DNA from 4 places in the Faecalibacterium sp. Marseille-P9312 genome. Region 1 is predicted to be linked to each of the others. Evidence: predicted binding sites of a transcription regulator. Region 1 holds the regulator's gene; each other region holds the start of a gene.
The links. The regulator Rex, encoded in region 1, represses fermentation and respiration genes when NADH is low (regulators of the CRP and FNR family bind a similar motif). The targets are predictions, from matches to a motif close to ATTGTTAANNNNTTAACAAT.
Positions count from the first base shown of each region.

Region 2: F3G95_RS03520 (phosphoglycerate kinase) is a predicted target of Rex. The motif match lies at 4,719-4,738, and genes of this name have one in related genera.
Region 3: fucO (lactaldehyde reductase) is a predicted target of Rex. The motif match lies at 3,794-3,813, and genes of this name have one in related genera.
Region 4: F3G95_RS08660 (butyryl-CoA:acetate CoA-transferase) is a predicted target of Rex. The motif match lies at 2,028-2,047, and genes of this name have one in related genera.

Region 1 covers NZ_CABVEW010000002.1:56,664-64,164, reverse strand. The annotation lists gene F3G95_RS01785 (DNA translocase FtsK) at 1-679, opposite strand, end outside; gene F3G95_RS01780 (ATP-dependent Clp protease proteolytic subunit) at 812-1,498, opposite strand; gene F3G95_RS01775 (redox-sensing transcriptional repressor Rex) at 1,762-2,403, shown strand; gene F3G95_RS01770 (thymidine kinase) at 2,482-3,084, shown strand; gene F3G95_RS01765 (ABC transporter substrate-binding protein) at 3,564-4,940, shown strand; gene F3G95_RS01760 (sugar ABC transporter permease) at 5,149-6,075, shown strand; gene F3G95_RS01755 (carbohydrate ABC transporter permease) at 6,087-6,944, shown strand; gene F3G95_RS01750 (AraC family transcriptional regulator) at 7,236-7,501, opposite strand, start outside.
Region 2 covers NZ_CABVEW010000003.1:162,756-170,256, reverse strand. The annotation lists gene F3G95_RS03540 (hypothetical protein) at 90-1,136, shown strand; gene F3G95_RS03535 (SpoIID/LytB domain-containing protein) at 1,196-2,206, opposite strand; gene F3G95_RS03530 (hypothetical protein) at 2,372-3,154, shown strand; gene gap (type I glyceraldehyde-3-phosphate dehydrogenase) at 3,351-4,382, shown strand; gene F3G95_RS03520 (phosphoglycerate kinase) at 4,853-6,061, shown strand; gene tpiA (triose-phosphate isomerase) at 6,145-6,915, shown strand; gene gpmI (2,3-bisphosphoglycerate-independent phosphoglycerate mutase) at 7,016-7,501, shown strand, end outside.
Region 3 covers NZ_CABVEW010000003.1:115,008-122,508, reverse strand. The annotation lists gene F3G95_RS03320 (hypothetical protein) at 1-1,063, opposite strand, end outside; gene F3G95_RS03315 (MoxR family ATPase) at 1,081-2,010, opposite strand; gene F3G95_RS03310 (sodium:alanine symporter family protein) at 2,263-3,663, shown strand; gene fucO (lactaldehyde reductase) at 3,883-5,031, shown strand; gene F3G95_RS03300 (Na/Pi symporter) at 5,171-6,148, shown strand; gene F3G95_RS03295 (MATE family efflux transporter) at 6,593-7,501, opposite strand, start outside.
Region 4 covers NZ_CABVEW010000009.1:92,956-100,456, reverse strand. The annotation lists gene F3G95_RS08670 (acetyl-CoA C-acetyltransferase) at 1-1,124, opposite strand, end outside; gene coaD (pantetheine-phosphate adenylyltransferase) at 1,213-1,716, opposite strand; gene F3G95_RS08660 (butyryl-CoA:acetate CoA-transferase) at 2,233-3,579, shown strand; gene F3G95_RS08655 (AI-2E family transporter) at 3,628-4,908, shown strand; gene F3G95_RS08650 (radical SAM protein) at 5,002-6,441, opposite strand; gene F3G95_RS08645 (TetR-like C-terminal domain-containing protein) at 6,582-7,157, opposite strand; gene proC (pyrroline-5-carboxylate reductase) at 7,465-7,501, shown strand, end outside.

The DNA.
Region 1 (7,501 bases):
GCAGGTCGTCGTCATAGTCCTCGTATTCCTCTGCCGCGGCCTCCTCGGCGGCGCGTTCTGCCAGACGCTCGGCCCGGCGGGCGGCATTCTGCTCGTGGACGGCAAGGCCCTTTTCGTGGACGCTGCCGCCCACATTGCAGAGCCACTGCCAGCACTCGGCGGGCGTAACGTCAAAAATGTACAGGCTGGCGCAGGCCGCCAGCGCCGCCATGACCAGATTGGCGGCGGGTCTGCCGCAGAGCAGCAGGAGCGTCCCGCCCAGCACAGCGCCCAGCGCACCGCCCGAGAGCCATGCGCTCATACCATTATGATAACAGGCGGCAGTCATCTGCGCGGCGGTCTGGTCGGTGGGGATGTCAGAAAAGACGATGACCGTGCCGCTGGCGAAGATGAGCCCCAGCGTAAGCTTGGCGATATGGGGCAGCAGGTCTTCGCCCCGGGTGTAGAGGATGGCCAGATAACACAGCGCCGCGCCCAGCACGAAGCTTCCGCAGCCGAACACGCCGAACAGGACATCGTGCATCGTGCGCCAGGCCGAGCTGCCCGGCACGAAAGCCAGCGCCATGAGCACCAGCCCCGCAAACAGGGTGATGAGCCCCGCGGGCATCCGGTCCTGTGTCCGGTTCTTGCGGCGCGAGGCTGTGCTGCGCCCGGAGGTCTTGCGTTTTCTCTTTGCCATGTTTCCTAAAACCCGTTCCTTATTTTATATCATGAAGCAGGGCGCGCTCAGGGCGGCTCTGTCGGTGACGATGGAAGAATTTCGATACGACTCGATTCTTTCATTGTACCACGGGAAAAGTCAAATGGCAATTTATTTCCCCTCGATTTCTCGGTAGAGCCATGCCAGCGCATCCGACAGCCCGCCCAGCTCGTCGATGAGCTTTTCCCGCACGGCTTTTCGGCCATCCAGCACGGTGCCGACGTCCATGACCAGCTCGCCCGTGCGCATCATCAGCTCAGTATAGCGCTTCTCCGAGATGCCGCTGTGGGACGCCACAAAGCCGGTGATGCGCTCCTGCATCTGCTCGAACCAGCGCATGGTCTGCGGCACGCCCAGGATCATGCCGGAATGGCGGACGGGGTGGACCGTCATGGTGGCAGTAGGCACGATGAAGCTCCGCTGGGCGCTGACGGCCAGCGGGATGCCGATGGAGTGGCCCCCGCCCAGCACCACCGCCGCACTGGGCTTGGAGATGCTGGCGATGAGCTCCGCCAGCGCAAGCCCCGCCTCCACATCCCCGCCCACCGTATTGAGCAGGACCAGCAGGCCCTCAATGGCGGGGTCTTCCTGCACGGCCACCAGCTGGGGGATGACGTGCTCATACTTGGTGGTCTTCTGGCCCTGGGGCGCTTCCACATGGCCCTCCACCTGGCCGATGACCGTCAGGCAGTGGATGGCGTGAGCTCCCCGGGTGCGGTAAACGCTGCCCATATCCTCGATCTGCTCTTTTTCCAGCCGCTGCTGCTCCACGGGGATGTTCTTCTCTTCCTGTGACATTCTGCGCATCCTCCTTTTTGCTTCATTTCAGCTTGTCCGGCATTCCTGCCGGTTATACTTCGGTAAAGATTTCTTTTCTTTCTCAAAAAAATGTGCCAAATGGTTTGACATTCTCTCTTCGCGCTGTATACTTTATACTAGAGATAAGATTGTCAAATATGTATCATTATTGTACAAGAAAGTACAAATCTTTTGCCGGAGCACCCTGCCGCTGCGCACTTCTCCCCGGCAATGCTGCGGATAAAAAGAAAGGAGACCCCCCTATGAACACTCCCGGCAAAGCTTCTCTGCCCGTCATCAAGCGCCTGCCCAAATACTATCGCTACCTGCGCACCCTGAAGAACGACGGCATCACCAGCATCTCGTCCCGTGAGCTGGCCGCCCAGATGGGTACCACTGCCTCTCAGGTGCGGCAGGACTTCAACTGCATCGGCGACGTGAATGGCCGTCAGGGCATCGGCTACTCGGTGGAGAACCTGCTGAGCATCCTTGAGCATCTGCTCTTTGGCAACGGCGACCTCCTGCCCACCATCCTCATCGGCTGCGGCCGTCTGGGCAAGGCTGTGAGCCGCTTCATCACCACCGACACCAACGGCTACAAGCTCATCGCCGCCTTCGACAACGCCCCCGACGAGGTGGGCAAAGAGATCAACGGCATCCAGATCTTACACATTGATGAGCTGGAAGCTTTCTGCGCCGAGCACCACCCCGAGGTGGCTGTGCTCTGTCTGCCCCGCAGCGGCGCAGAGGAGATCAGCGGCCGTCTGGTGGCTCTGGGCATCCAGGGCTTCTGGAACTTCTCCCACTACGATCTGTCTGTCTCCTACCCCGACGTGGTGGTGGAGAATGTCCACCTCGGCGACAGCCTGATGAGCCTGGGCTACCGGCTGCGCAATCAGGACTGAGCAGATACGATCGATAATACAGGCCCTCTCCGTCAGGCTTTGGCTGAGAGAGTCCTTTCATGAGGAGACTTTTTCGATATGGCAAAGCTTTATTTCCGTTACGGCGCAATGAACAGCGGCAAGAGCACCGCGCTGATGCAGGTGGCTCACAACTACGAGGAGCAGGGGATGCGGGTGCTCATCCTCAAGCCGAAGGTGGACACCAAGGGCAGCGGCGACCTCGTGAGCCGTCTGGGCGTCCGCCGCCCTGCCGACCTGCTGGTGCCGCCGGACATGGACCTGGTGGAGGCCGTCCGGGCCGCCAGCAGCGAGGGCCGGCCTCTGGCCTGTGTGCTCTGTGACGAGAGCCAGTTCCTCACCGCAGAGCAGGCCGAGCAGCTGTTTATGGTGACGGTAGAGCTGAACATCCCCGTCATCTGCTACGGCCTGCGCTCCGACTTCTCCCTCAAGGGCTTCCCCGGCTCCACCCGGCTTCTGGAGCTGGCTCACACCATCGAGGAGATGAAGACCATCTGCACCTGCGGCCGCAAGGCCACCTGCAACTGCCGCAAGGTCAACGGCCGCTTCGTCTTTGAGGGCGAACAGGTAGCCATCGACCTTGAGAACGACGTCCAGTACGTCAGCATGTGTCCCCAGTGCTATTTCCGGGAGCGCAGCGCTTTCTACGCTGCCCGTCGGTGACTCTTTTCCCTGATTTTATGCCGTCCGCACGCCGGACGGCATTTTTGTATCTTTTCTGCATCCGTGATATATCAGTCGCGGCCCGATTCGCGCGTTTTTTGCGCTATTGATATATCAGCTCGGGGCCGGAACTTTCTGTTATCGTCGCTTTTGATGTATACAACGCTCTTTCAACAAATTTTGCCTCGGCTACAAAATTCTTGCAATTCAGGCCAATCTTCTCCTGTTGCATCCCAGTTTTCTATGCAAATCGTTGAAGTATACAAGTTGCACAGTTTTTCGGTCCAAGTTTATTCATTATGGCAATGACGTCAAAAGCGGGCAAAAAATAAGCGCAATATTTGTACGTTTTCTGCCGCTATCACTACAATTTGCATCTTTCTTTTTTTTCTTGCCTTTGGTATTATATTTGTATACAACGGATGCTTTGCAGAGGCGTCCGTGCAAGAAGATGTTTTCTACATAGGAGGAGAACGAAAATGAGCAAGGCAATTTCTCGTCGTGACTTTCTGAAGGTCTCTGGCGCTGTGGGTGCTGCCGGCCTGCTGGCCGCCTGCGGCGGCTCCAGCAACGCTGGTTCTACCGCCACTTCCACCGCTGCTTCTTCCGCAGCAGCTTCCGTGGCCGGCCTGTCTTCTGACCCCGTCACCCTGACCATGAGCTGGTGGGGCGGCGAGTCCCGTCACAACGCTTACCAGGAGGCCATCAAGGCTTTCTCTGCTGAGCACAGCACCATCACCGTCAACCCCACCTTCGCTGCATGGTCCGGCTGGGAGGACACCATGTCCACCAAGTTCGCAGGCGGCGTCGCTGAGGATGTCTGCCAGATCAACTGGAACTGGCTGTACAACTACTCCAAGAACGGCCAGACCTTCATCGACCTGAACAGCGTCTCCGAGTACCTGGACCTGACTCAGTGGGATGAGGCCAAGCTGGCTGCCTGCAACGTGGCAAACGCTCAGCAGTGCGTGCCTGTCTCCATGACCGGCCGTATCTTCTACTGGAACAAGACCACCTTCGACAAGGCCGGCATCTCCTTCCCCACCACTCTGGACGAGCTGATGGCTGCCGGCAAGACCTTCCAGGAGAAGCTGGGCGATGACTACTATCCCCTGCACCTGGGCGCATACGACCGTATGATCCTGATGGTCTTCTACCTCGAGTCCAAGTACGGCAAGGACTGGGCCGACCCCTCCACCTCCACCCTGAACTACGATGCCGACCAGATCGCTGAGGGCATCGACTTCATCAAGAGCCTGGTCGAGGGCCACGTCATCATGAGCCTGCCCACCTACTACGGCTCCAACGGCGACAACGCCGCTCACCAGTCCACCGAGTGGATCACCGGCAAGCTGGCCGGCTGCTTCGAGTGGGACTCCTCCGCTACCAAGTACGCTGACGCTCTGGACGAGGAGAACAAGGCTGGCTTCACCGTGGGCGAGGAGATCAAGTTCGGCGATTACAACGGCGGCTTCTCCAAGGTCTCCATGGGTCTGGCCATCACCAAGACCTGCGAGCATCCCGCAGAGGCAGCTACCCTCATCAACTTCCTGCTGAACGAGACCGCAGGTGCCGAGATCATGGGCTCCGAGTGCGGCATCCCCGCCTCCAAGGCTGGTCTGGCTGCTGCTCAGAGCGCCGGCAAGATCAAGGAGCTGGTGGCTGAGGCAAACGGCAAGGTCATGGCCTTCGTTTCCAACCAGCTCGACCCCCTGTTCGAGTCCAACGACCTGAAGGCTACCGGCACCGGCGTCTATCAGGAAGTGTTCGACACTCTGGATTACGACAATGTTTCCGGCGCTGACCTGGTCGATACCCTGCTGGACGGCATGGAGTCTGTCGGCTACACCGTCTGATTTCCGCCTCATGGACTTTTTGCGGCCCGCACACGCGCGGTGTTGACAACGGGCCGCCCCGCATAAAAGAGTCTTGCAAGGGGCATCCCTTCCACCTACGGACGGATGCCCCTTTTTTGCAAGACGGTGATGACATTTTTTTGACAAAAATGTGTCCAAACGATTGTGCGGCGTACGAGACATATCCTTATAAAAGGAGGATCCCCGGATGAAAGAAAGCAAAGCGCCCTCTCTCGGGCGTACCCCGGCCCAGAAGTTTTTTGACAAATGGCAGGGCCTGTTCTACCTGATCCCCTGGATCATCGGCTTCGTCGTCTTCAAGGCCATCCCGTTCGGCCAGTCTCTGTACTACAGCTTTACGGATATGGACTTCTTCAACGGCATCCATCAGTATGGCATCATGAACTATGTGGACGCCTTCTCCACTCCCAAGATCACCAAGGCGCTCATCACCACCTTCAAGTACAGCTTCATCACTGTGCCTCTGAAGCTGGTCTTCGCACTGTTCATCGCCTACATCCTGAACTTCAAGATCGCCTGCGTGAACGTGTTCCGCACCGTCTACTACATCCCCTCCATCCTCGGCGGCTCTGTTGCGATCGCCGTGCTGTGGAAGGCCGTGTTCCGTGATGACGGTCTGGTCAACACCCTCATCCGTATGCTGACCTTCGGCCACTTCCAGGGTCCTTCCTGGCTGAGCGACCCCAGCTACGCACTGTGGATCATCTGCTTCCTGCGTATCTGGCAGTTCGGCTCCGCCATGGTGCTGTTCCTCGCCGCTCTGAAGGGCGTGCCGGCCGACCTGTACGAGGCCGCCACCATCGACGGCGCTGGCAAATGGAAGCAGTTCTTCTCCATCACCGTCCCGATGATCACCCCCATCATCTTCTACAACCTGGTCACTCAGATCTGCCAGGCTTTCCAGGAGTTCAATGGCCCGTTCATCATCACCAACGGCGGTCCCCGCGGTTCCACCACCCTCATCTCCATTCTGGTCTACAACTACGCATTCAAGTCCAACCAGATGGGCATGGCTTCCGCACTGGCATGGATCATGTTCGTCATCGTCTGCATCCTGACGATCATCGCCTTCACCAGCCAGAAGAAGTGGGTCTACTACTCGGATGAAAGGTAAGGTGTGACAGTATGGGAATGAAAGCTTCTAACGCCATCGCGACGTTTTTCAAGTACTTCGTCCTGATCCTGGTGGGCCTCATCATGATCTATCCCCTGCTGTGGATGATCAGCGCCACCTTTAAGGACAACAGCGAGATCTTTGCAGGCATCGGCCTGTGGATCAAGAACCCCACTCTGGAGGGCTACAAGAACGCGCTGAACAACTTCGGCGGTTCCATCAACATCCTGCAGGCCATGCTGAACACTTACAGCTACGTCCTGCCCAAGGTCATCTGCACCGTGGTCTCCTCCTGCATTGCAGCTTACGGCTTTGGCCGCTTCGACTTCCCGGGCCGGAAGATCCTGTTCAGCATCATGCTGGCCACCCTGTTCCTGCCTCAGGTCGTCCTGAACGTGCCTCAGTTCCTGCTGTACACCAAGTTCGGCTGGGTCAACAGCCCGTTCTATCTGGCCATCTGGGTCCACTGCGCATTCGCAACTGAGACCTACTTCGTCTACCAGCTGGTGCAGTTCATGCGCAACGTCCCCCGCGACCTGGACGAGGCTGCCGCCATCGACGGCTGCTCCTCCTTCCAGACCCTGTACAAGGTCATCGTCCCGATGCTGATGCCCGCTCTGGTGTCCTGCGCACTGTTCCAGTTCATGTGGAGCTGCAACGACTTCATGGGCCCCCTGCTTTACGTCCAGACCCCTGCAAAGTACCCCATGTCCCTGTTCGTCAAGCTGTCCATGGACGGTGATACGGGCTTTGCCTGGAACCGTATTCTGGCCCTGTCCCTGATCTCTATCCTGCCGCAGCTCATCGTGTTCTTCTGCGCACAGGATCAGTTCGTCGAAGGTATCTCCGCCGGTGCTGTCAAGGGCTAAGCTGAAGCCCCCGCCGCTCGGATCATCCTGACAAACATGAATGCCCCCTGTGCCTCTTCCCATAGAGAGGACGCAGGGGGCATTTCTAATGTCAAAGGCTCTCCCCTTGGGAGAGCTGGCGCGTGAGCGCCTGAGAGGGCAAGGACGCTGACAAATATATGCAGGCGCTGCGATAATATCGTTTTAACAAAGAGCCTGCTTATCGCTGCGCAGCGGCTTTATCGAAGCTGGCTTGCCCTCTCCGTCACCTTCGGTGACACCTCTCCCAAGGGGAGAGGCTTTTTCAGGCGGTCACTTTCTGCTCTTCCGGTATTGCAGCGGCCCGACGCCCATCGTCTCCCGGAAGACGCGGCGGAAGTGGGCCGCAGAGGCGAAACCGGTCTGCTCGGCCACGCTGCCGATACTCAGCTCTGTCGTTTCCAGAAGCTTCTGTGCCGCCTCGATGCGGCGGGCGTTGATGTAGTCCACGATGGACTGTCCCGTCACCCGCCGGAACAGCCGGCTCAGATAGTAGGGCGAGATGTAGAACCGCGCCGCCACCTCGGTGAGGGAAAGCT
Region 2 (7,501 bases), on a different contig from region 1:
TGAGAAAAAAGTCTCCCTGCGGTTTACAAAAGGGTAACAAAATGGTATACTTTACAGCAGTGAATGAAAGCTGAAAGGATGAGTCAAACGTGGAATGTGCGCCGCACCGGATCTGGAAAAAACTGATGGCCCTTGTGCTGTCGCTCGTGCTGATGGCAGTGATGCTGCCGGGAGCGCTGGCGGTGGACCTCAACGTGGACGCAGGATTTTACTTCAAGCAGAGCCGGGGCGGCACCTGCACGCTGGCCTCTGCCGCCATGATGCTCCGCCGCCGCGCTTTTCTGGATGGCCTGACCGACTGGACGGACGTGACCGAGAACAGCGTCCGCGGCAGTGCGTGGGCAGGGGGCCTCTCCCACAGCTTCAACTATAACGCGATGCAGGTGGGCTACTCCACTCTGCCGTCCAACAACGAGGCGAAGAAGGCCGTGCTCATCCAGCTGCTGGCAGAGCACCCCGAGGGCATCGTCCTCTACGACCGCCGCCAGCCCCACGCCGTTCTCCTGACGGACTACACCGACGGCGTGTTCTACTGCTCCGACCCCGCCGGCAGCGTCTCCTCGGGCCGTGTGCCGATCTCGGCAGCCAGCATCTCCATCGCAGGTGCTTCCTGCTACTGGTACATATCTTCCGACCATAACAGCGCCGTCGCAACGCTGGACAGCCTCCGTCTGGAAGGAATGCGCTACCCGGTCAACATCCGCACCGGCAAGGGCATGAGCGTGAGCGGCACTGCCGCCAGCGCATCGGGTGCTGTGCTGAGCAGCGTGGAAGCGGCGATCCTTGATGCCAACGACCAGCCTGTTCAGAGCGCTGAGGCCTCGCCCAATGTGTCCAGCTGGTCTCTGAAGAACTTCGACAGCCAGCTCCGTTTCGGTGAGCTGCCCGAAGGCAGCTACACTTACATGGTGGTGCTGACCGACTCCAACGGCCAGACGCTCTGCTTCATGAGCGACTTCACCGTTTCCGGCAGCGCCAGCAGCACCGCGACCTACTGGACGGTGCAGGACCCCTCCGGCACGAAGCTGGGTCAGCTCGTTCAGGAGACCGAAGAGGCGGTGGCTGAGGCAGTCGAGAGTGAAGCTGAGGCTGTGACCGAGACGAAGAAGGGGCTGTGGAGCTGGCTTCTGGGCTGAGCTTCCCCAAAATAAAAAGACACAGGGTGGTCGGCAATGCTGACCACCCTGTTTTTGTGTCATCGGCAGAGCTGCGTCCCCGGGAAATAGTGGGCGAGGATGGCTTCGTAGGTCCAGCCCTGCTCGGCCAGCGCTTTTGCACCCCACTGGCTCAGGCCCACACCGTGGCCGTAGCCTTTCGTCGTGATGAGGAAGCTGCCGTCCTGATACCGGATGGTGAAGCAGGCGCTCCGCAGCCCCAGAGCCCGCCGGAGGGCCGTGCCGGAGACGGTCTGGCCGCAGACGGGCAGAGAGGCCGCATAGCCCGAGGCTGTCAGGGTCGTCTCACCGAACCAGCGTTCCGGCGCGGCAGAGTCAGCAGAGATGCCCAGTCCTGAGGAAAGAAGCTGCTGCACCTGCGGGGCAGAAAGGGTGAGGGTGACTTCGTAGTTGTCGGCGGAGAGGTCGGTGCTGCTGTCCACCGGGACGAGGTAGGGGAGTGCGCTGCCCCAGACGTTCTCGCTGGCCTCGGTACGGCCATTGGAGATGGCAAAATAGCTCGTCCCTGCCGCCGCACCGTCATGGCAGAGGACATCGCCGAGGACGGCGTCCGCGAGGGCCGAGAGACGGGCATAGTTGGCCTCGTAGTCGGTCCCCCAGTAGCTGTGGAGGACGGCGTCGGTCAGGTAGCCCTGCCGCCGCGCCGGGTCGGCAGAGAGCCAGCTGCCGTTGGCTGCGGAGGCGTGGTCGCGGCAGTAGAGCGCGTAGCTGTGGGCCGCGACGATCTGCGCCTTGAGGGCCTCGTCCGGCCATGTGAGGGGCATTTCAGCCGCTGCGGCTCCGATGAGATAGTCCCGCTTCGGCACCTGCTGCACCTCGCCGGTGCTCAGGTCTTCGATGAGAAAGACGTCTGCGTCGCCCTCGAAAGCGGCGGGCGCGGCTTCCGATACGGTGGAGGTGCTGGACGCCGGGGCAGGGGGAACGTCCGCCCTGCGGCCCAGCACGGCCCGGGCCAGCCGGTAGCCCGCCAGCGGCAGGGCGCTGCCCAGCGCGAGGAGCAGGGCGCAGAGGAGCAGAAAGGCTTTTTTCATGGGGCATATCTCCCTCCCGGACAGACTTTTGGACTCAGTATACCGGCCGCTGTCGGCAAAAAAGCGCACAAGAAGGGAATGCCTTGCATTTCTGCCCAAAACGCGCTATCATACACTTATGAGATTTTCCCCGAAAAAAAGGGGATAAAGATTTGAGGATTACAGATGAACTTCTTTATCATGGTTTCGCTTTTCCTGAGCGCAGCGCTGGGCGTTTTCCGGGGCATCGACCTGGCCCTTCTCACCGACGCGGAAACGGGCCTGTGCATCGTCGGCTCAGTCTGGCTGCGGTACGGTGCGCTGGCCGTGGCCGTCGGTGCCGCCGTGGCGGCGGGTCGCTGCAGTCAGCCGCAGGCCGGCGCGCTGCGGAGCCGCTGCACGCCTTCCGGCGTCGTGGCACTGGCGGCGGCGGTCTGCTATGGAGAGGCTGCTGTGCTGCGCATCCTCTGGATGGGGAGCAGCGTGGTGATGCTCCTGCGCGCAGTGCTGGAGGCGCTGTGCGCGTTCTGGATGGTCTGCCTCGGCCTGAGCTGGCTGCGGAAGGACTGGAAGACCCCCACCCGCAGCCTGACGCCCGCCGTGCTGGGCAGCGCCGTGTTCTACTGGTGCGTGCTGGCCCGCTTTATGGAGAACAGCTCCAGCTGGCACCGGGTGGCCCCCACGGCGATGGTCTGGCAGCTGCTGGCGGGGCTGATGTTCCTCTCGGCACTGGCCCGGGCGCTCTACCTGCCCGGCACGTCGGACGGACGCACCCTCTGCGCCGGCGGGCTGGCGGCGTTTGCCCTCTGCCTGTGCTGGGAGCTGCCCACCGTGCTGCAGACCCTCGTGCAGGAGGGCGGCGGGGCTCTGCTGACGCCGACGCTGCTGTTCCGGCTGGGGCTGTGCTGTGTGGGAGCTTTGGGAGCCTTGAGCGCTGTGCGCTGCACAAGGACTGAGCAGGATGCATAAATGCGTCAGCAGCCGCTTGGTTGAATTGCTCAAAACAGCACCCCATTCCCTGAGAAAATAGTACAAAAGCAAAAAAGTATGAAAACGACTTGTTAATTTTTTGGCAGGCACTTGAAAGTTTGGCCGTTTTGGTCTAAAATAAGAGTACCGTGAATTATCCGAATCAGGGTAAGAACATTTAGGAGGTACTATTAACATGGCTGTTAGAGTTGCTATCAATGGTTTTGGTCGTATTGGCCGTCTGGCTTTCCGTCAGATGTTTGATGCTGAGGGTTACGAGGTCGTCGCGATCAACGACCTGACCAGCCCCAAGATGCTGGCTCACCTGCTGAAGTACGATACCGCTCAGGGTTCCTTCTGCGGCAAGATCGGCGAGGGCAAGCACACCGTCGAGGCTACCGAGGACTCCATCATCGTCGACGGCAAGGAGATCAAGATCTACGCTGTTAAGGACGCAAAGGACGCTCCCTGGGGCGAGCTGAACGTCGATGTCGTTCTGGAGTGCACCGGCTTCTACACCAGCAAGGAGAAGAGCATGGCTCACATCCAGGCTGGCGCTAAGAAGGTCGTCATCTCTGCTCCCGCAGGCAACGACCTGAAGACCATTGTCTACTCCGTCAATGAGAAGACCCTGACCGCTGAGGATCAGGTCATCTCCGCTGCTTCCTGCACCACCAACTGCCTGGCTCCCATGGCCGACACCCTGAACAAGACCTACCCCATCGTCTCCGGCATCATGACCACCGTTCATGCTTACACCGGCGACCAGATGATCCTGGATGGTCCTCAGCGCAAGGGCGACCTGCGCCGTGCTCGTGCTGGCGCACAGAACATCGTCCCCAACAGCACCGGTGCTGCTAAGGCCATCGGCCTGGTCATCCCCGAGCTGAACGGCAAGCTGATCGGCTCTGCTCAGCGTGTGCCTGTTCCCACCGGCTCCACCACCCTGCTGGTCGCAGTCGTCAAGGGCAAGGACGTCACCAAGGAGTCCATCAACGCTGCTATGAAGGCTGCTACTTCTGAGTCCTTCGGCTACAACGAGGATCCGATCGTCTCCTCCGACGTCATCGGTATGCGTTACGGCTCTCTGTTCGACGCTACCCAGACCATGGTCGCTAAGATCGACGACGACACCTATCAGGTTCAGGTCGTGTCCTGGTACGACAACGAGAACTCCTACACCTCTCAGATGGTCCGTACCATTAAGTACTTCGCTGAGAACTGCTAATCACAGCTCTACGCTCAAAAGTACCTGAGGTGTCCTGCTGAATAAGCGGGAAGACTGATCCGTGAGTTTGACACCCTTCCTTCTGCGGTACGCCGCAGGGGAAGGGTGTTTTTGTTTGTTGATACTTGCCACCTCATCCGCTTCATGATACAATAAAGCCAATACCGCAGTTTATTGCATTTGTGTCGTAGGACAAGGTCCACACCCGCGACCTGTTCCGTCGGGATTAAAGTGGATCGTTTCAAGCGCCGCAGGAGGGGAGACCGCCTGCGGCGTTTTGGCAGCCGGCCGGACTACTGTCAAAATAGACACAATTCCCGAATATCACGGGAAAAGTTTGTTAATAAATTATCCATCTCCCGTCCTTGCAATACACACATATTTTGTTTATAATAGTGTCATAGGGGCTAAGACCCCGAGAGTGAGCGAAATTCGATTCCGAAGAACGAATTGAGAGGAGAATAATCACTATGGGTTTAGGTAAAAAGACGATCGACGATCAGAACTACTGCGGCAAGAAGGTCCTTGTCCGCTGTGATTTCAACGTCCCCATGAAGGACGGTGTCATCACCAACGAGAACCGCATCAATGCGGCTCTGCCCACCATCCAGAAGCTGGTCAATGACGGCGCGAAGGTCATTCTGTGCAGCCATCTGGGCAAGCCGAAGAACGGCCCCGAGGCAAAGTTCAGCCTCGCTCCCGTTGCTGTGGCTCTGAGCGCAAAGCTGGGCAAGACCGTTGTCTTTGCTGACGACGACAACGTCGTGGGCGAGAACGCAAAGGCTGCTGTCGCTGCCATGAACAACGGCGACGTCGTCCTGCTGCAGAACACCCGTTTCCGCAAGGAAGAGACCAAGAACCTGCCTGAGTTCTCTCAGGATCTGGCTTCTCTGGCAGACGCATACGTTGACGATGCCTTCGGCAGCTGCCACCGCGCACACTGCTCCACCGCAGGCGTCACCGACTATATCAAGGACACCGCTGTCGGCTACCTGATGGAGAAGGAGATCAAGTACCTCGGCAATGCCGTGAACGATCCCGTCCGTCCCTTCACCGCCATTCTGGGCGGCGCAAAGGTCGCTGACAAGCTGAATGTCATCTCCAACCTGCTGGAGAAGGTCGATACCCTCATCATCGGCGGCGGCATGGCCTACACCTTCATCAAGGCTCAGGGCTATGAGGTCGGCAAGAGCCTGTGCGATGACTCCAAGCTGGACTACTGCAAGGAGATGATGGCAAAGGCTCAGGAGAAGGGCGTCAAGCTGCTCCTGCCCGTCGATACCGCCTGCGTCGAGAACTTCCCCGACCCCATCGACGCTCCTGTCGAGACCACCGTCGTCCCTGTCACCGCTATCCCGGCTGACATGGAAGGCTGCGACATCGGCCCCGAGACCATGAAGCTCTTCGCCGACGCTGTCAAGGCTTCCAAGACCGTCGTCTGGAACGGCCCCATGGGCGTCTTTGAGAACCCGACTCTGGCTGCCGGCACTCTGGCCGTGGCCAAGGCTATGGCTGAGAGCGACGCTACCACCGTCATCGGCGGCGGCGACAGCGCAGCAGCTGTCCAGCAGATGGGCCTGGGCGACAAGATGACCCACATCTCTACCGGCGGCGGCGCTTCTCTGGAGTACCTGGAGGGCAAGGAGCTGCCCGGCATCGCAGTCATCCAGAACGCATAATCACAGCATCATGAACGGTGCGGCGGCTGTTTCGCCGCCGCATCTTTTATTTATAAAGGTAAATAAGGTAAGGAGAACGTATCATGGATAAGGCAAAGCGCAAGGCCATTATTGCTGGCAACTGGAAGATGAACAAGACCGCCTCCGAGGCTGCTGTTCTGGTGGACGAGCTCATCCCCGCCGTCAAGGACGCATCCTGCGAGGTCGTCATCTGCACTCCCTATACCGACCTGGTCACTGCTGTGGCAAAGACCAAGGGTACCAACATCCATGTCGGTGCCGAGAACGTCCATTTCGAGAAGTCCGGCGCATTCACCGGCGAGATCAGCGCGGATATGCTGGTGGATCTGGGCGTCGAGTACGTCATCGTTGGCCACTCCGAGCGCCGTCAGTATTTCGCAGAGACCGACCAGACCGTCAACAAGCGCGCTCTGGCCGCTCTGAACGCCGGCCTGAAGGTCATCATCTGCGTGGGCGAGAGCCTGCAGCAGCGTGAGGAGGGCGTCACCGAGGAGCTGGTCCGGATGCAGACCAAGATCGCCCTGCGCGATGTCACCGCCGAGCAGATGGCAAACGTCGTCATCGCCTACGAGCCCATCTGGGCCATCGGCACCGGCAAGACCGCTACTGCAGACCAGGCTGAGGAAGTCTGCGCTCAGATCCGCAAGGTCATCGGCGAGGTCTACGGCGAAGCCGTGGCCGAGGCTACCACCGTCCAGTACGGCGGCAGCATGAACGCCAAGAACTGCGAGGAGCTGCTGAGCAAGAAGGACGTGGACGGCGGCCTCATCGGCGGTGCTTCCCTGAAGGCTCCTGACTTTGCTGTCATCGTCAACGCTGCCACCAAGGGCTAAGCCCTGAGCGGTAAAATCGTTCTCTCTGCGCCCGGCTGCGCCGCATTTCCGGCAGGGAGCCGGGCGCTGTTTGTTGAATTTTCAAAGGAGATCCTATTTTATGTCCAAGAAACCTGTTCTGCTCTGCATCATGGACGGCTTTGGCTGGACCCCCAACGAGACCTACGGCAACGCCGTGGCTGCAGCCAAGAAGCCTTTCCTTGATTCTCTGATGGCAAAATATCCTATGACCACCATCGAAGCTTCCGGCATGGCTGTAGGCCTGCCCGACGGCCAGATGGGCAACTCTGAGGTGGGTCACACCAATATGGGCGCCGGCCGCATCGTCTACCAGCAGCTGACCCTCATCACCAAGTCCATCCGCGACGGTGAGATGCTCAAGAACCCCGTCCTCGTCAAGAACATGAAGGCTGCTATCGACGCCGGCAAGGCGATCCACCTGATGGGTCTGGTGGGTACCGGCGGTGTCCACAGCCACGCTGACCACTGGTTCGGTGTGCTGGAAATGGCAAAGCAGATGGGGGCAAAGGAAGTCTACCTCCACTGCATCACCGATGGCCGTGACACCGACCCCCACTCCGGCAAG
Region 3 (7,501 bases), on a different contig from region 1:
CGACCCGGGCGTTGGGCTGCTGGTGGACGAGGATGCAGTTCCGTATCTGCTCGGTCAGCCGCAGCACGACGCTGCGGTGAAGCTCGAGATTTTTCGAATAGTATGCCCGGTTCCGCTCAGCCTGAAGCTGGGCCTGTTCGGCCAGGTGCTTTGCCTCGGGGGTAGGGGCCTGCTCCGGGCTGGGGACGCCGGAGGCAAACCAGAGGTGACAGCCCAGATGCTCCCCGGTGCAAAGCTCCTGCTCGGCCTTCCGCAGCCGTTCGGGCGGGTAGAGCGATCGGCCAAAGCAGCTTTCGATGTAGGCGCGGTCTTCCTCGGCGCGCTGGCGCAGGGTGATGTGGGCCAGCCGCTTGTCGGCATGGATGCCGCCGCCGGAGGCGTCCACCGAGCCGGAATGCTCCACCGTCACCCGGTCGGTCTTTATCATCTGGGTGGGCATGGTGCGGGTCATGAGGGACGCCAGCAGACCGTCCAGATGGAGATGCAGCCCGGCCTTCTGATGCACGGTGCCATTGAACAGCTCGAATTTGGCGTAGACGGCCAGCAGTGCGGCTTTCAGCTCGTCCGGCTTGGGGGGCGTCTCGGGACTGAGGGCGGCGTCGAGACCCTTTTCGTAGGGGGTCATGACCGGCGGTGTGCGCCCCTGCACGGCCCGCCAGCGCGCGGCCTGCATGGAGTAGACCAGCTGGTTCTTCGCCATCCACTCCTGCCGCGAGAGCTTGTACTGGATGCCGAAAAAGTAGTCCGCATGGGCGCGGCGGAGGGCCGAAAGCACCGGGCGGCGGGGCAGTTCCAGCGCGTAGACCGCGCTCTCGAGGTAGAGCCAGGTCAGATCGTCCAGCATGGTCTGCCGGATGTCGCCCTCCCATGCGTCAAAGAGGCTGCGCACCAGCTCGTCGCCGTAGTATTTGTGGACCAGCCCCACGACGCAGTTCATGTAAAAATCAATGGTGCCGTCGGTGTTCCGGGCGAGGAACAGCGGCTCGAAGCCGTAGGCTCCTGCCGCCGCCCACACCTGATTGGCGGCCCGCCGCTCTTCGGCGGTGTAGCTCTGCGCTTCCATAAAAACGCCCCTTTTTTTTAATCGAAGAGCTTTGCGGCGGTGAGCTGGGCCGGGATGCGGGCGGCAATAGCGTCCCGGATGAGGCCCTGTTCGTAGGAGTCGAAGGCTTTGTTGGCGATGCCCATGTCCAGCGCAGCCCCGGCAGCGACGCCCCGGCGCATCAGGCGCAGAGCGTCCAGCATACCGCGCAGGTCGAGAGCTTTGGTGGAAATTTCCGCGCTGTCGCACTTTTTCTGCAAATCGAGGAAGAGCAGGGCGAACTGCCTGACATACTTGCTGTTCAAATCGGGGAACTGGGTGCGCAGGAGCTTTTCGAGGTTCTCCTCGGTGATGGTGGGCATCTGGATGACCACGAAGCGGGAGGTGAGGGCCTCGTTCAGCTCACGGGTGCCGGCGTAGCCGTAGTTCATGGTGGCGATGAAGCGGGTCTCCTCGGCCAGCGGGATGCGCTCGTAGCCCGGCACATCGATGGCGCGGCGGAAATCCAGCACCGCGTGCAGGACGGCCAGCGCCTCGTTTTTGGCCATGTTGATCTCGTCCAGAACGCCGAAGCCGCCGCTCTGGGCGCAACGGTAGACCGGGCCGGGGCGGAACTTGACCTGTCCGCCCTCAAAGGTGTCCATGCCGATGAGGGACGCCGCGTCCATATTGACGTGGAACGAGATGTCCCACGCGGGGCGTCCGAAGGCGGCGGCGAGGTTTTCGGCCAGCACGTTCTTGCCGGTGGCCTTGCCGCCCGCCAGCAGCAGATTTTCGCCGCAGAGCAGGGCGGCCAGCGCCTGTTCCCACACCTCTCTGCCGTAGTAGACGAAGGCAGGGGAGGGGATGCGGGGGCGCAGGGCCTCCGCCAGCGGGTGGGCGGTACGGTATTCTTCCACAGCGCGCAGCAGGTCGGGGGAGACCCCTTCCTGCCGCAGCGTATCCATCAGAGCAGATGTTTCAGACATCTATGACATCTCCTTGCGGTTGGCAGTGCCAAACCGAAATTTCACCCTTATCATAGCACAACCCGCGCGGTTTGTGTAGGGCTTTGGCGGGCAAAAAAGCGGCAAAGAAGCAGAGAAAATAAAGGTGAAGCTATTTTAACAAACTTTCAGTCGGGACGTGCAGATTTCACGTTCAAAGTAAATTGACAGGCCGCTTAAAATACGATAAAATAATTTTCGTTGTGTCAAAGTGAAAAAGAAAGGCGTAAAAGTATGCTCGAAACCATCACGGCCGTCAATCAGGCGGTCAACAGCTTTATCTGGGGCATCCCGGCGATGGTCTGCATCATCGGCGTGGGCCTGCTGCTCAGTGTGCGGACAGGCTTTTTGCAGCTCCGGAAATTCCCCTATGCCATCAAAACGACCATTGGCCGCATCTTCCGCAAAAAGGATGCCTCCGACGGCGCGATGACTCCGTTCCAGGCAGTGTGTACGGCGCTGGCCGCTACCGTCGGCACCGGCAACATCGCCGGTGTGGCGGGCGCGATCGCCATCGGCGGGCCGGGCGCGGTGTTCTGGATGTGGTGCTCGGCCCTGCTGGGCATGTGTACCAAATTCTCCGAAGTGACGCTGGCCGTGCATTTCCGCGAGCGGAACAAAAACGGCGAGCTGGTGGGCGGCCCCATGTACTATATTAAAAACGGCCTCGGCAGCCGGTGGCAGTTCCTCGCGGTGCTGTACTCGCTGTTCGGCGTGCTGACGGTCTTCGGCACCGGCAACGCCACCCAGGTCAACACCATCGTCACAGCCATCGACTCGGCCCTGCTGGCCTACGGCAGCAGCCTGAACAGCATCCTGCCCACGGTCAACCTCGTCGTGGGCGTGGTGGTGGCCATGATGGTGGCTATGGTGCTGCTGGGCGGCGTCAAGCGCATCGGCAGTGTCACCGAAAAGCTGGTGCCGTTCATGGCGCTGTTCTACGTCGTGCTGGCGCTGGGTGTCGTGGTCATCAACTACCGGCGCTTCCCGGCGGTGCTGGCCTCCATCGTCGGCGGTGCATTTGACCCGCAGGCCTTCACCGGCGGTGCCATCGGCAGCATCTTCCTCAGTATGCAGAAGGGCGTTTCCCGCGGCATCTTCTCCAATGAGGCCGGCCTCGGCACCGGCTCCATCGCCCACGCCTGCGCCGATACCCACAAGCCGGTCAAGCAGGGGATGTTCGGCATCTTCGAGGTCTTCGCTGATACCATCGTCATCTGCACCCTGACCGCCATGGTCATCCTGTGCAGCGGCGTGCCGGTGGGCTACGGCAGTGCGGCAGGCGCAGAGCTGACCATCTCCGGCTTCACGGCCACCTACGGCGGCTGGTCGTCCATCTTTACGGCGGTGGCGCTCTGCAGCTTTGCATTCTCCACCATCATCGGCTGGGGCCTCTACGGCTCCCGGTGCATCGAGTTCCTGTTCCACACCGACAAGGTGGTCGGCCCCTTCCTCGTGGTCTACTCCTTCGTGTCCATTCTGGGCGCGACGGTCGATCTGGGCCTGCTGTGGAGCATCGCCGACACCTTCAACGGACTGATGAGCATCCCGAACCTCATGGCCCTGCTCCTGCTGTCCGGCACGGTGGCAAAGCTCACGAAGGAGTTCTTTGCGGGCGAGGGCGCAGGAAAGTAAAGAATGATTCAAAGCGCCCTCCGGCCCGCGCCGGAGGGCGCTTTGCTGTCAGCAACCCTTTGATTTTGTCTACTTTCTCTGCAAAAACTCAAAAAAGTATAAAAATTTCATGGAAATCATAAGAATTGATATTGAACAAATTTTAACAAAGTGGTAAAGTAGAAGCAAAGAGAGTCGTACCCGCCGCCCGGCGGGGCGCAAAATCAGGAGGTTTTACCAATGGCTGATCGTATCGTTCTGAATACTATTTCTTATCATGGCCACGGCGCCATCGAGAACATCGTTCCCGAGCTGACCGCCCGCGGCTACAAGAAGGCTTTCGTCTGCTCTGACCCCGACCTTCTCAAGTTCGGCGTCACCAAGAAGGTCACCGACCTGCTGGACGCTGCAGGCTTCGCCTACACCGTCTACAGCGAGATCAAGCCAAACCCCACCATCGCCAATGTGCAGGACGGCGTGGCCGCTTTCAAGGCCGCAGAGGCTGACTGCATCGTGACCATCGGCGGCGGTTCTTCCATGGACACCGCAAAGGCCATCGGCATCATCATCAACAATCCCGAGTTCGCCGATGTGCGCTCTCTGGAAGGCGTCGCTCCCACCAAGAAGCACGCCGTCTTTACCATCGCAGTCCCCACCACTGCCGGTACTGCCGCTGAAGTCACCATCAACTACGTCATCACCGACGTGGAGAAGAAGCGCAAGTTCGTCTGCGTCGATACCAACGACATCCCCGAGATCGCTGTGGTTGACCCCGATATGATGGCCTCCATGCCCAAGGGCCTGACTGCCGCCACCGGTATGGATGCTCTGACCCACGCCATCGAGGGCTACATCACCAAGGGCCACTGCACCATCTCCGATATGTTCCATCTGGAAGCCATCAAGCTCATCAGTGAGAACCTGCGCGGCGCTGTCCAGAACACTCCGGAAGGCCGCGAGGGCATGGCTCTGGGCCAGTACATCGCCGGCATGGGCTTCTCCAACGTGGGTCTGGGCATCGTCCACTCCATGGCACACGGCCTGTCCGCTCTGTATGACACTCCCCACGGCGTGGCCTGCGCGATCCTGCTGCCGGTGGGTCTGGAGTACAACAAGACCGTCGCCGGTGAGCGCTATCGTGCCGTCGGCAAGGCTATGGGCGTGAAGGGCATCGACGAGATGAACGACGCACAGGCCGCAGATGCCACCATCGCCGCTGTCAAGCAGCTGAGCGCTGACGTGGGCATCCCCGCAAACCTGAACGGCATCCTGAAGGAAGAGGACATCCAGTTCCTCGCCGAGTCCGCATATGCTGACGCCTGCCGTCCCGGCAACCCCCGCGACACCAGCGTGGAGGAGATCGTGGAGCTGTACAAGAGCCAGCTGTGATCTGAGTCGGAGCGCTTTGCCCTTATAAAAAATACAGGCTGCTGTAAAATAATCTCTCAGTCTCGCATTCGCTCGCCAGAGGCTTCCCGTCATACTGCCCGTCCACCCCTCATACACTGACGGACAAGGGGGTGTGCGGATGGAGCAGGGGATGGAGATGCTCTTTGCGCTGTTCGGCGGGCTGGCGATGTTCCTCTACGGGATGGACAGGATGAGCCGCGCCCTGCAGCGGGCGGCGGGTGACGCCATGAAGCGGCTGCTGGCCCGGCTGACGGCCACGCCGCTGCTGGGCGTCCTCACCGGGCTGGCCGTGACGGCGGTGCTCCAAAGCAGCTCTGCGGCGACGGTGATGGTCATCGGCTTTGTCAGCGCCGGGCTGCTGGAACTGCCCCGGGCGGTGGCCGTCATCTACGGCATCAACATCGGCACCACCATGACGGCACAGCTCATCGCCTTCGATGTCCAGACGCTGGTATACCCGGTGCTGTTTCTGGGCTTTCTCCTCGACTTTGTGGCCCGCAGGCCCCGCTGGCAGGCCGTGGGAGAGGCGGTGTTCTCCTTCGGGCTGCTTTTCGAGGGCATCGACATCCTGGGCCGGGCTTTGCAGCCGCTGGCCGGGCAGACGGTCTTTCTCGACTGGATGACCCGGGTGAAGGAGTCGCCGCTTCTGGGCATCCTGCTGGGCCTCTGTATGACCATGGTGGTGCAGAGCAGTTCGGCCACCATCGCGCTGCTGCAGAACGTGGCCCGGCAGGCCGGGCCGGACGGCATCCACAGCGTGCTGGGCCTTGCCGGGGCGGTGCCGGTCCTTCTGGGCGACAACATCGGCACGACGGTCACGGCCCTGCTGGCCTGCATCGGGCAGGGAAAGAACGCCGCCCGCGCCGCACTGGCCCACAGCTGCTTCAACCTCAGCGGGAGCCTGCTGGCGGCGGTGCTGCTGCCCTGGTTCGTCCGGCTGGTGGAGCTTATCTCCCCCAAAGGCCCGGAGCTGGAAGTCATTTCCCGGCAGATCGCCAATGCCCACACCGCCTTCAACGTCTGCTGCGCCCTGCTCTGGCTGCCGTTTTTGCCGTGGATGGTGCGGCTGGTGTGTGCGCTGGTGCCGGAAGAGTAGCCCTCTCAGTCACGCCGTAGGCGTGACAGCTCCCCCAAGGGGGGAGCCTCTGGCGAGCCGGACAGGCTTCGTCTGAATGAACAAAGTTTAATCTATCATAAACAGTAGTGCCCTGCTACAGAGACTCACAACAGCTTGACATGGGACATTGTTCCGTAGCTGCTGCCCTCTGTAGCAGGGCACTATTATTTTATGCCATATTGAGCTTTCAGCGGTCAGTTCAGAGTTGACCGGCCTGCCAATGGCTCTCCCTTTGGGAGAGCTGGCGCGTCAGCGACTGAGAGGGCAAGGATGCTGACGGAAAAGCGCAGACACGGCGATGGCATCGCTCTGACAAAAGCCAATGCTTATCGCTGTGTGGATTCTCTTGGAAAACGGGCTTGCCCTCTCCGGCTGCTTCGCAGCCACCTCTCCCAAAGGGAGAGGCTTTCGCCTATGGGCAGGTTACTTCTTAACAACGCTCTTCCGATACACCGCAAAGGCGATGACAGCCGACAGCACTTCCGTGACCCAGAAGGCGTGCCAGACGCCGGTGGGGCCGAGCTGGCGGCAGAGCAGCCACGCCAGCGGCATGATGAAGATGACGTACCGGCAGAGGGAGATGACCAGCGAGGCCGCACCCTTGCCCAGACCTTCCAGCGCGCCGGAAGAGGTGGTGGACACCGCCGACACCACAAAGCCGAGGCAGATGATGCGCAGGGCGGTCTGGCCGATGGCGATGGTCTCGGGGTTGGAGGAGAACAGGCCGATGAGGGGCGCGGAAGCGGCCATACAGATGACGGTGCCTGCCGCCATGATGACGGCGCTCATGCCGAGGGTGAGCTGGTAGAGCTTTGCCACCCGGGCGTGCTCTTTTGCACCGTAGTTGTAGCCGATGAGGGGGCGCATTCCCTGCACGATGCCGTTGGCGGGCAGATAGAGGAAAGTCTGGAGCTTATAGTAGATGCCCAGCACCACCACATAGCTTTCGGAGAAGGCCGCCAGCAGGCCGTTGAGGAAGGTGACCAGCAGGGAGGGCAGGGCCAGATTCAGGATGGCAGGCACACCGATGGCGTAGAGACGGCCTTCGAGAGAGAGGTCAGGCCGCAGGGCCTTCCGGCGCAGATGGACGGGCGACTCGGTGGTGCTGTAGACCACGAGGTAGATGACGAGAGCGACGGCCTGTCCGATGCCGGTAGCCAGCGCCGCGCCGGCAATGCCCATGGCAGGCACCGGGCCAAGGCCGAAGATGAGGACGGGGTCCAGCAGGATGTTGCAGACACAGCCCGAGATGAGGGCGATCATGGTGAGCTTCATCCGGCCCACGGCCTGAAAGAGCTTCTCAAAGGCGAGGCTGGCCATGTTCACGGTAGC
Region 4 (7,501 bases), on a different contig from region 1:
AGCAGGGTGACGAGGATACGAGCACCGGAAGCGCCGACCGGGTGGCCCAGAGCGATTGCGCCGCCGTTGACGTTCAGCTTGTCCTTATCGAAGCCCAGAGCCTCGCCGACTGCGATGGACTGTGCTGCGAATGCCTCGTTGGCCTCGACCAGGTCCATATCAGCAACGGTCAGGCCGGTCTTAGCCATGACCTTCTTGGTAGCAGCGATGGGGCCAAGACCCATGACCTCAGGCTCGACGCCTGCCAGAGCACCTGCGACCCAGGTAGCCAGAGGCTTCACGCCCAGCTCCTTGGCCTTCTCTTCGCTCATGATGACCAGAGCAGCTGCGCCATCGTTGATAGCGGAGGAGTTTGCAGCGGTGACGATGCCGTCCTTGGTGAAGGCGGGCTTCAGCTTTGCCAGCACTTCGGGAGCGCTCAGACGGGGGCCTTCATCGGTATCGAACACGGTATCGCCCTTCTTGCCCTTGATGACAACAGGAACGATCTCATCCTTGAAAGCACCGTCCTTGATGGCCTTATCAGCCTTCAGCTGGCTGTGGTAAGCGAAATCATCCAGCATCTCGCGGGTGATGGGGCTGTAGCCGTACTTCTTCTGATAGGTCTCGTTGGTGCAGACGTTCTCAGCGGTCATGCCCATGTGCTTGTTGAAGCCGCAGGCATCCCACAGAGCATCGTTGACCATGGTATCCACGATCTCGCTCTTGCCCATGGGAGCGCCCATGCGGTAGCCGTAGCGGCCCTTCATCATTGCGAAGGGAGCCATATCCATGTTCTCCATGCCGCCTGCGACCACGATGTCAGCATCGCCGGCCTCGATCATCTGAGCAGCCATGTTGACGCAGTTCAGACCGGAGCCGCAGACCACGTTGACGGTGACAGCAGGAGTCTCGACGGGCAGGCCAGCCTTCAGGGAAGCCTGACGAGCGACGTTCTGGCCCAGACCAGCCTGGATGACGCAGCCCATGTAAACATGATCGACCTGCTCGGGTTTCACGTTAGCACGGTTCAGGGCCTCCTTGATAACGATGGAGCCCAGCTCTGCAGCAGGGACGTTTGCCAGGGTGCCGCCAAACTTACCAATAGCGGTACGGCAAGCAGATGCGATAACAATTTTCTTCATGTTAATAGCCTCCTGAATTTATCTGTTTCGGGGTTTCGTAAAACTATTTATCAAAAAGCCCGAGGGCCTTTCTGCATTATAAAAGGTATCAGATCGTCTTTCCTTCCGCCCGGAGCTGCTCCACTTTGGCGTGGATGGCATTCTCTACGTTGGGCGTCACGAACTTGGAGATGTTGCTGCCGTAGCGGGCAGCCTCCTTGACGATGGTGGAGGAAAGGTAGCTCCACTTGATGCTGGTGGCAAGGAACATCGTCTCGATGCCGGGCATCAGTGCGTGGTTCGTCTGGGCGAGCTGTATCTCGTTTTCGAAATCCGTCACCGCCCGCAGACCCCGCACCATCACCGAAGCGTGGCGCTTCTTGGCGAACTCCACGGTCAGGCCGTCGAAGCTCTCCACCGTCACATTCGGGATGTCCTTGCAGCACTCCCGCAGCAGCGCCACCCGTTCTTCTACGGTGAACAGAGGGTTCTTTGCGCTGTTGATGAGCACTGCCACAATGAGCTGGTCGTTTATCTTTGCAGCTCGCTTGATGATGTCGAGATGTCCTCTCGTGACCGGGTCGAAGGACCCGGGGTAAACTGCTGTTGCCATCGATATGGTCTCCTTTATTTGCGCGCTTTGGAAAAGCGCATTTGGTGTTGCCATGATAGCACTTTTCAGTTCCTGCTTCAAGTACCAGGCCGCATCGCCATCGCAATATCGTTAATTTTTAGTCAATCAACGTTGCACTGGGGCGCATCATCTTGGTACACCCTTAGTAAACCATATCGTCAAAATTTTATCAAGTACTTTTTCGAAAAAAATTGTTTTTGCTATACCAAACAATCGCCACAAATACCTAAGAAATTTAGTCAAATTGTCCTGCAAAGCATTTTTTCGCGGAAGAGGGCTTGATTATAATGTTTGTTAATGTTATAACTAAGCTGTGCAGGTGTGCCGCTGCTGGAGGCTCCTGTCCTGCCGACCCCAAGGATACCGCCGGGGTGTGATAAGACAGTGTCCGGACTGGAAAGAAACGGTAAATTTCCGGCTAAGATTTTGTCCCGTAGAATTGTGAATAATAAATTTACAATTCTTTTATGTTCTTAAAGGAGAGGATGGTTTATAATGGATTTCATGGAAATGTATGCCCAGAAAAAGATGACTGCCGAGCAGGCTGCTTCTCTGGTCAAGAGCGGCGACTGGGTGGATTACGGCTGGTGCGTCAACACCCCCGTGGCTGTGGACGCCGCCCTTGCCAAGCGCCTGCCCGAACTGGAGAACGTCAATTTCCGCGGCGGCATCCTGATGTGGGTGCCTGAGATCTTCCAGATCGACGACCCCGCTGCCCACATGACCTGGAACAGCTGGCACATGGGCGGCATCGAGCGCAAAGCCATCGCACAGGGCTTCTCGTTCTACTCCCCCATCCGCTATTCGGAGCTGCCCCGCTACTACCGCGAGAGTCCCGACCCGCTGGACATCGCCGTCTTCCAGGTGACTCCGATGGACGAGCACGGCTACTTCAACTTCGGCCCCAGCGCTTCCCATCTGGGTGCCGTCTGTGAGAAGGCCAGGAAGATTATCGTGGAGGTCAACACCAATATGCCCCGCTGCCTCGGCGGTATGGAGAACTGCGTCCATATCTCCCAGGTCACCGGCATCGTGGAGGGCGACAATCCGCCCATCGGCCAGATGGCCGCTGCCGGCCCCGCTTCCGAGGTCGATTTGAAGGTCGCAAACCTCGTCGTGCCGCAGATCCCCAACGGTGCCTGCCTGCAGCTGGGCATCGGCGGTATGCCCAACGCCATCGGCAGCCTCATCGCCCAGAGCGATCTGAAGGACCTGGGCGTCCACACCGAGATGTATGTTGACGCTTTCGTGGACATCGCCAAGGCCGGCAAGATCACCGGCGCACACAAGCAGCTGGACAAGGGCCGTCAGGTCTACGCCTTCGGTGCCGGCACTCAGAAGATGTACGACTACCTCAACAACAACCCCGAGTGTATGTCTGCTCCCGTCGATTATACCAACGACATCCGCAGCATCTCCGCACTGGACAACTTCATCTCCATCAACAATGCGGTGGACATCGACCTGTTCGGCCAGGTGAATGCGGAGAGCGCCGGCGTCAAGCACATTTCCGGTGCAGGCGGCCAGCTGGACTTCGTGCTGGGCGCATACCTTTCCAAGGGTGGCAAGAGCTTCATCTGCCTGTCCTCTACCTTCTTTAATAAGAAGACCGGTCAGCTCGAGAGCCGCATCCGTCCCACGCTGGAAAACGGCAGCATCATCACCGATACCCGTGCCAATCTGCATTACCTCTGCACCGAATACGGCTGCGTCAACCTCAAGGGTCTGACCACCTGGGAGAAGGCCGAAGCCCTCATCAATGTGGCACACCCCGACTTCCGCGAGGAGCTTATCAAAGAGGCCGAGAAGATGCACATCTGGCGCCGCAGCAACAAAATCTAAACATCGCCGTACCGGCTCCTGCCGTCTGCGGCAGGAATGGAGTCACACATGATGGACAAAAAGCCGCACATCAAGCCCTATCTCTACGGAATGCTCGCGGGCTTTGGTGCGATAAGTCTAAGCATCCTGTTCTTCTTCTTCATCTACCGCTTCGACGGGTTCGGCGACGCGGTCTCCAAGGTGACCGGCATCCTGATGCCCTTCATCTACGGTGCCGTCATCGCCTATCTGCTCAAGCCGGTGTGCAACACCATTGAGGGCTTTCTGCACCGCATCTTCCCCGAAAAGCTCCACAGCATGGCCAATATGCTTGCCATTGCGGCGACGCTGCTGTTCGGTGTGCTGGTGGTCTACGCCCTCGTGATGATGGTGGTGCCGCAGCTCATCACAAGCGTCACCTCCCTCTACTACACCGCGCAGACCAGCATCACCCGGTTCATGCGGTGGGTGAACACACAGGAAGTCTTCTTGGATAATGAGACATTGATGGGCTATTTCAACAATGCCTACGATGCCATTGCTGACAATCTGACCGCTCTGCGCACCACCCTGCTCCCCTCGCTGCAGAATATACAAGGCATCCTGAGCGGTGTGGGCGTCGGCGTCATGAGTGTGGTGACCTGGTTCAAGAATCTGCTCATCGGCCTTATCGTCGCTGTTTACCTGCTGGCCAGCCGCAAAAAGTTCGCCAAGCAGGCCAAGATGATCCTCTACAGCGTCGTCAAGCCCCACTGGGCGCAGCTCATCCAGGAGGAAGTCCTCTACGCTGACAAGATGTTCGGCGGCTTCATCAACGGCAAGATCATGGACTCCGCCATCATTGGTGTGCTCTGCTACTTCGCCTGCATCATCTTCAAGTTCCCGAGCGCACTGCTGGTGTCGGTCATCATCGGCGTCACCAATGTCATCCCCTTCTTCGGTCCCTTCATCGGTGCCGTGCCTGCAACGCTGCTCATCCTCATCCAGAGTCCCATCAAGGCCCTCTGGTTCGTGCTCTTCGTTCTGGTGCTCCAGCAGCTGGACGGCAATGTCATCGGCCCGAAGATCCTGGGCAACACCACCGGCCTTTCGAGCTTCTGGGTGCTCTTCTCCATCCTGCTGTTCGGCGGTCTGTGGGGCTTCGTGGGCATGATCGTGGGTGTGCCGCTGTTCGCCGTCATCTATGACATCATCAAGAAGCTGGTCTTCCACGGCCTGCGCCGCAACGGCCAGCTCGACCAGATGACCGTCTACCACGACGAGTTCGGCGATCCCGGCGACCCGGCTCCCACACCTGTGGAAGATGAAGAAACGGAAACCGAGATCGTTATGGATTCCGGCGAAGAATAAAATAACAAGATAAAGCCCCCATCCTCCCGGCTGCCTCAGCCGGTGAAGATGGGGGCTTTTCTGCGCAATTTTATCTTTGAAAGACCGATAAAGTCATTTCGCGTGAGCAGTGGAATGCGCCGGTTCCCAATCCTTGTAATTCTCGTACCGGCTCTCCCTGAGGGTGACGTGCGACCAGATCTCGTCGGCTACAGGCTGCCAGTCGGCAGCATATGCACCGCATTTGTCGCAGAGGTGGTCTACGCTCTCGGGCGACTGCAAGTCGGTGCTGTGAGCACCGGTGTCATGCACCATCTGGCGCAGAAGCTCGGGGTTCTCCAGCATCGGGCAGGGACGCAGGTGGTTTTTATTGAAGGGCTGGCCGTTGTGGTAGGCCATGAAGAGCGGGCTGCGGAGAATATCGAGGATGCTGCTGTCGTGGATGTTGGCGTTGGAGTAGTGGATGAAGACGCACGGTTCTGCATCGCCCGCCGAGTTGATATGGAAATAGTTGCGTCCGCCTGCGATGCATCCGCCCACAAACTCGCCATCGTTCTGGAAGTCCATCGGATAGAACGGAATATCGCTCTTTTCGGAGCGGAGATACCGGATGCGCTCGATCATGTACTTGCGCTGAGCAGGCGTGGGCATCAGCTCCGGTGCGGCCTCGTTGCCTACCGGCATATAGTGGAAGTAGAACCCGAAGTGCGCGCCCTTGTCGCAGAGCATCCGCATAAAGTGGTCGCTGGTAACGGCTTCGAGATTGTCTCTGGTATAGCAGATGGAGGTGCCAAAAAGGATCCCGTGGGCCTTGAGCAAGTCCATTGCATTCATGACAGCGGCATAGTGGCCGTCGCCCCGCCGGGCATCATTGGTAGAGGGAGTTCCCTCGATCGAGAGCATGAAGGCGATATTGCCCAGTTTTACGACCTCTTCACAGAACGGCTCATCGATGAGGGTCGAGTTCGTGTAGATCGCAAACTGCACGTCGTTGTGCTTTTTTGCCAGACGGAGAATATCCGCCTTCCGCACCAGAGGCTCGCCGCCGGTGAGCATATAGAGATAGACCCCCAGCTCCTTGCCCTCGGTGATGATCTTATCCATATCCTCAAAGCTGAGGTTGTTTTTGTGGCCGTACTCGCCCGCCCAGCATCCCACGCAGTGCATATTGCAAGCCGAAGTGGGGTCGAACAGGATCAGCCACGGGATATTGCAGTGGTACTTTGTGCGGTTCTCGCGGATGGTCTTTGTCCCCCGGAAGAACGCCTCATAGCCAAGGTTGAGCGCCGTGGTGCGTGCCACGTTGGGCGCGGTCTGGTCGAGCACACAGTTGATGAGCTTTGACCACTTGCTGTCCGCATCGGTCAGCACTGCGCGGGCGTGCTCATACGTCTCCTCGCTGAACGAGTCGCCATAGAACTGCTTGGCGACGTCCACCATCTCGGCAAACGCCTTCTGACGGTCTTTTCTGGCATGAGCCAGTGCCACATCCACCATCGTTCCGACAGCGGTACGCTGTACCTTATGGCTCAACGGCTCCAACGCGATACTCATAAAAGTCTGCCTCCTTGTGTGGGTCTTTGCCGGCCCTTTGTTTTGACAATACTTTAACATTTTTCCGACAAAGGTTCTATAAACAACAAAAGCAGGGTGATAGTTTTTCTATCATCCTGCTCTGCTTGTTCAAATTTTTATCAGTCGTCGATTTTTGATGCTCTGCCGTCGGTGCTGAAGCGCAGCAGCGCCCGCTTCAGATCCCCCTGCATCATGGTGTTGAGCCGTTCGGCCATGATGGCCGGTTCGGTCTTCATATCGCGGCGTATCCATTCCAGCACCATGCCCACAAAGCCATACTTATAAAAATCAATGATGAACTGCTTGTCCTCTTCCTGCACCGGGATGTTTTCACGCTCTATAAACATCCGCAGCAGAGGGTCAAGCATTTTATAGAGATACTGCTCCACCTGTTCCCGGCTGATGGAGCGGTAGACATTCAGCACCAGCACCCGGTTGGCCTGCACCTTTTCCAGCATATCGCGGAAGGCGTCGCTCCACGTCTCATAGTCCTGATGGCCTTCCAGTGCCTCTGTGGCATCCTCCACCAGGATCCAGTCCACCAAATCGTAAATATCCTTGAAATGGTAGTAAAAGGTCATGCGGTTCACGCCGCAGTCCTCGGTAATGTCGTTTATCGTTATCTTATTCAGCGGCTTGCGGAGCAGCAGCTTTTTGAGCGATGCTTCCAGCGCGCGTTTTGTCGTCTGTGCCACGAGAATGCCCATCCTTTCGCGTTTGCCCCGTTCTGTGCGGAGTTTCCCAACTTCTATCTATTATGATACCTCATCCGCCCGTACAGGTGCAAGCACCTTTTTCGACCTTTTCATGAACTTTTTATGTTTTCTTAAGATTCGGACAGCAAAAAAGCCTGCGCCGCCGCAGCGCGTCGATCAGGAGCTTTCCGAAAAGCTTTGACATTTTCCGGCTTTCCTCTTGATTTCTCCCCCGGCCCTGCTTACAATGGAGACACAGAGGGGGGAATCTCCCCTGTTCTTTTGATTGGGAAAGAGGTTTTTTCTTATGCTGAATACCATCGGTTTCTTAGGCTGCGGCAACA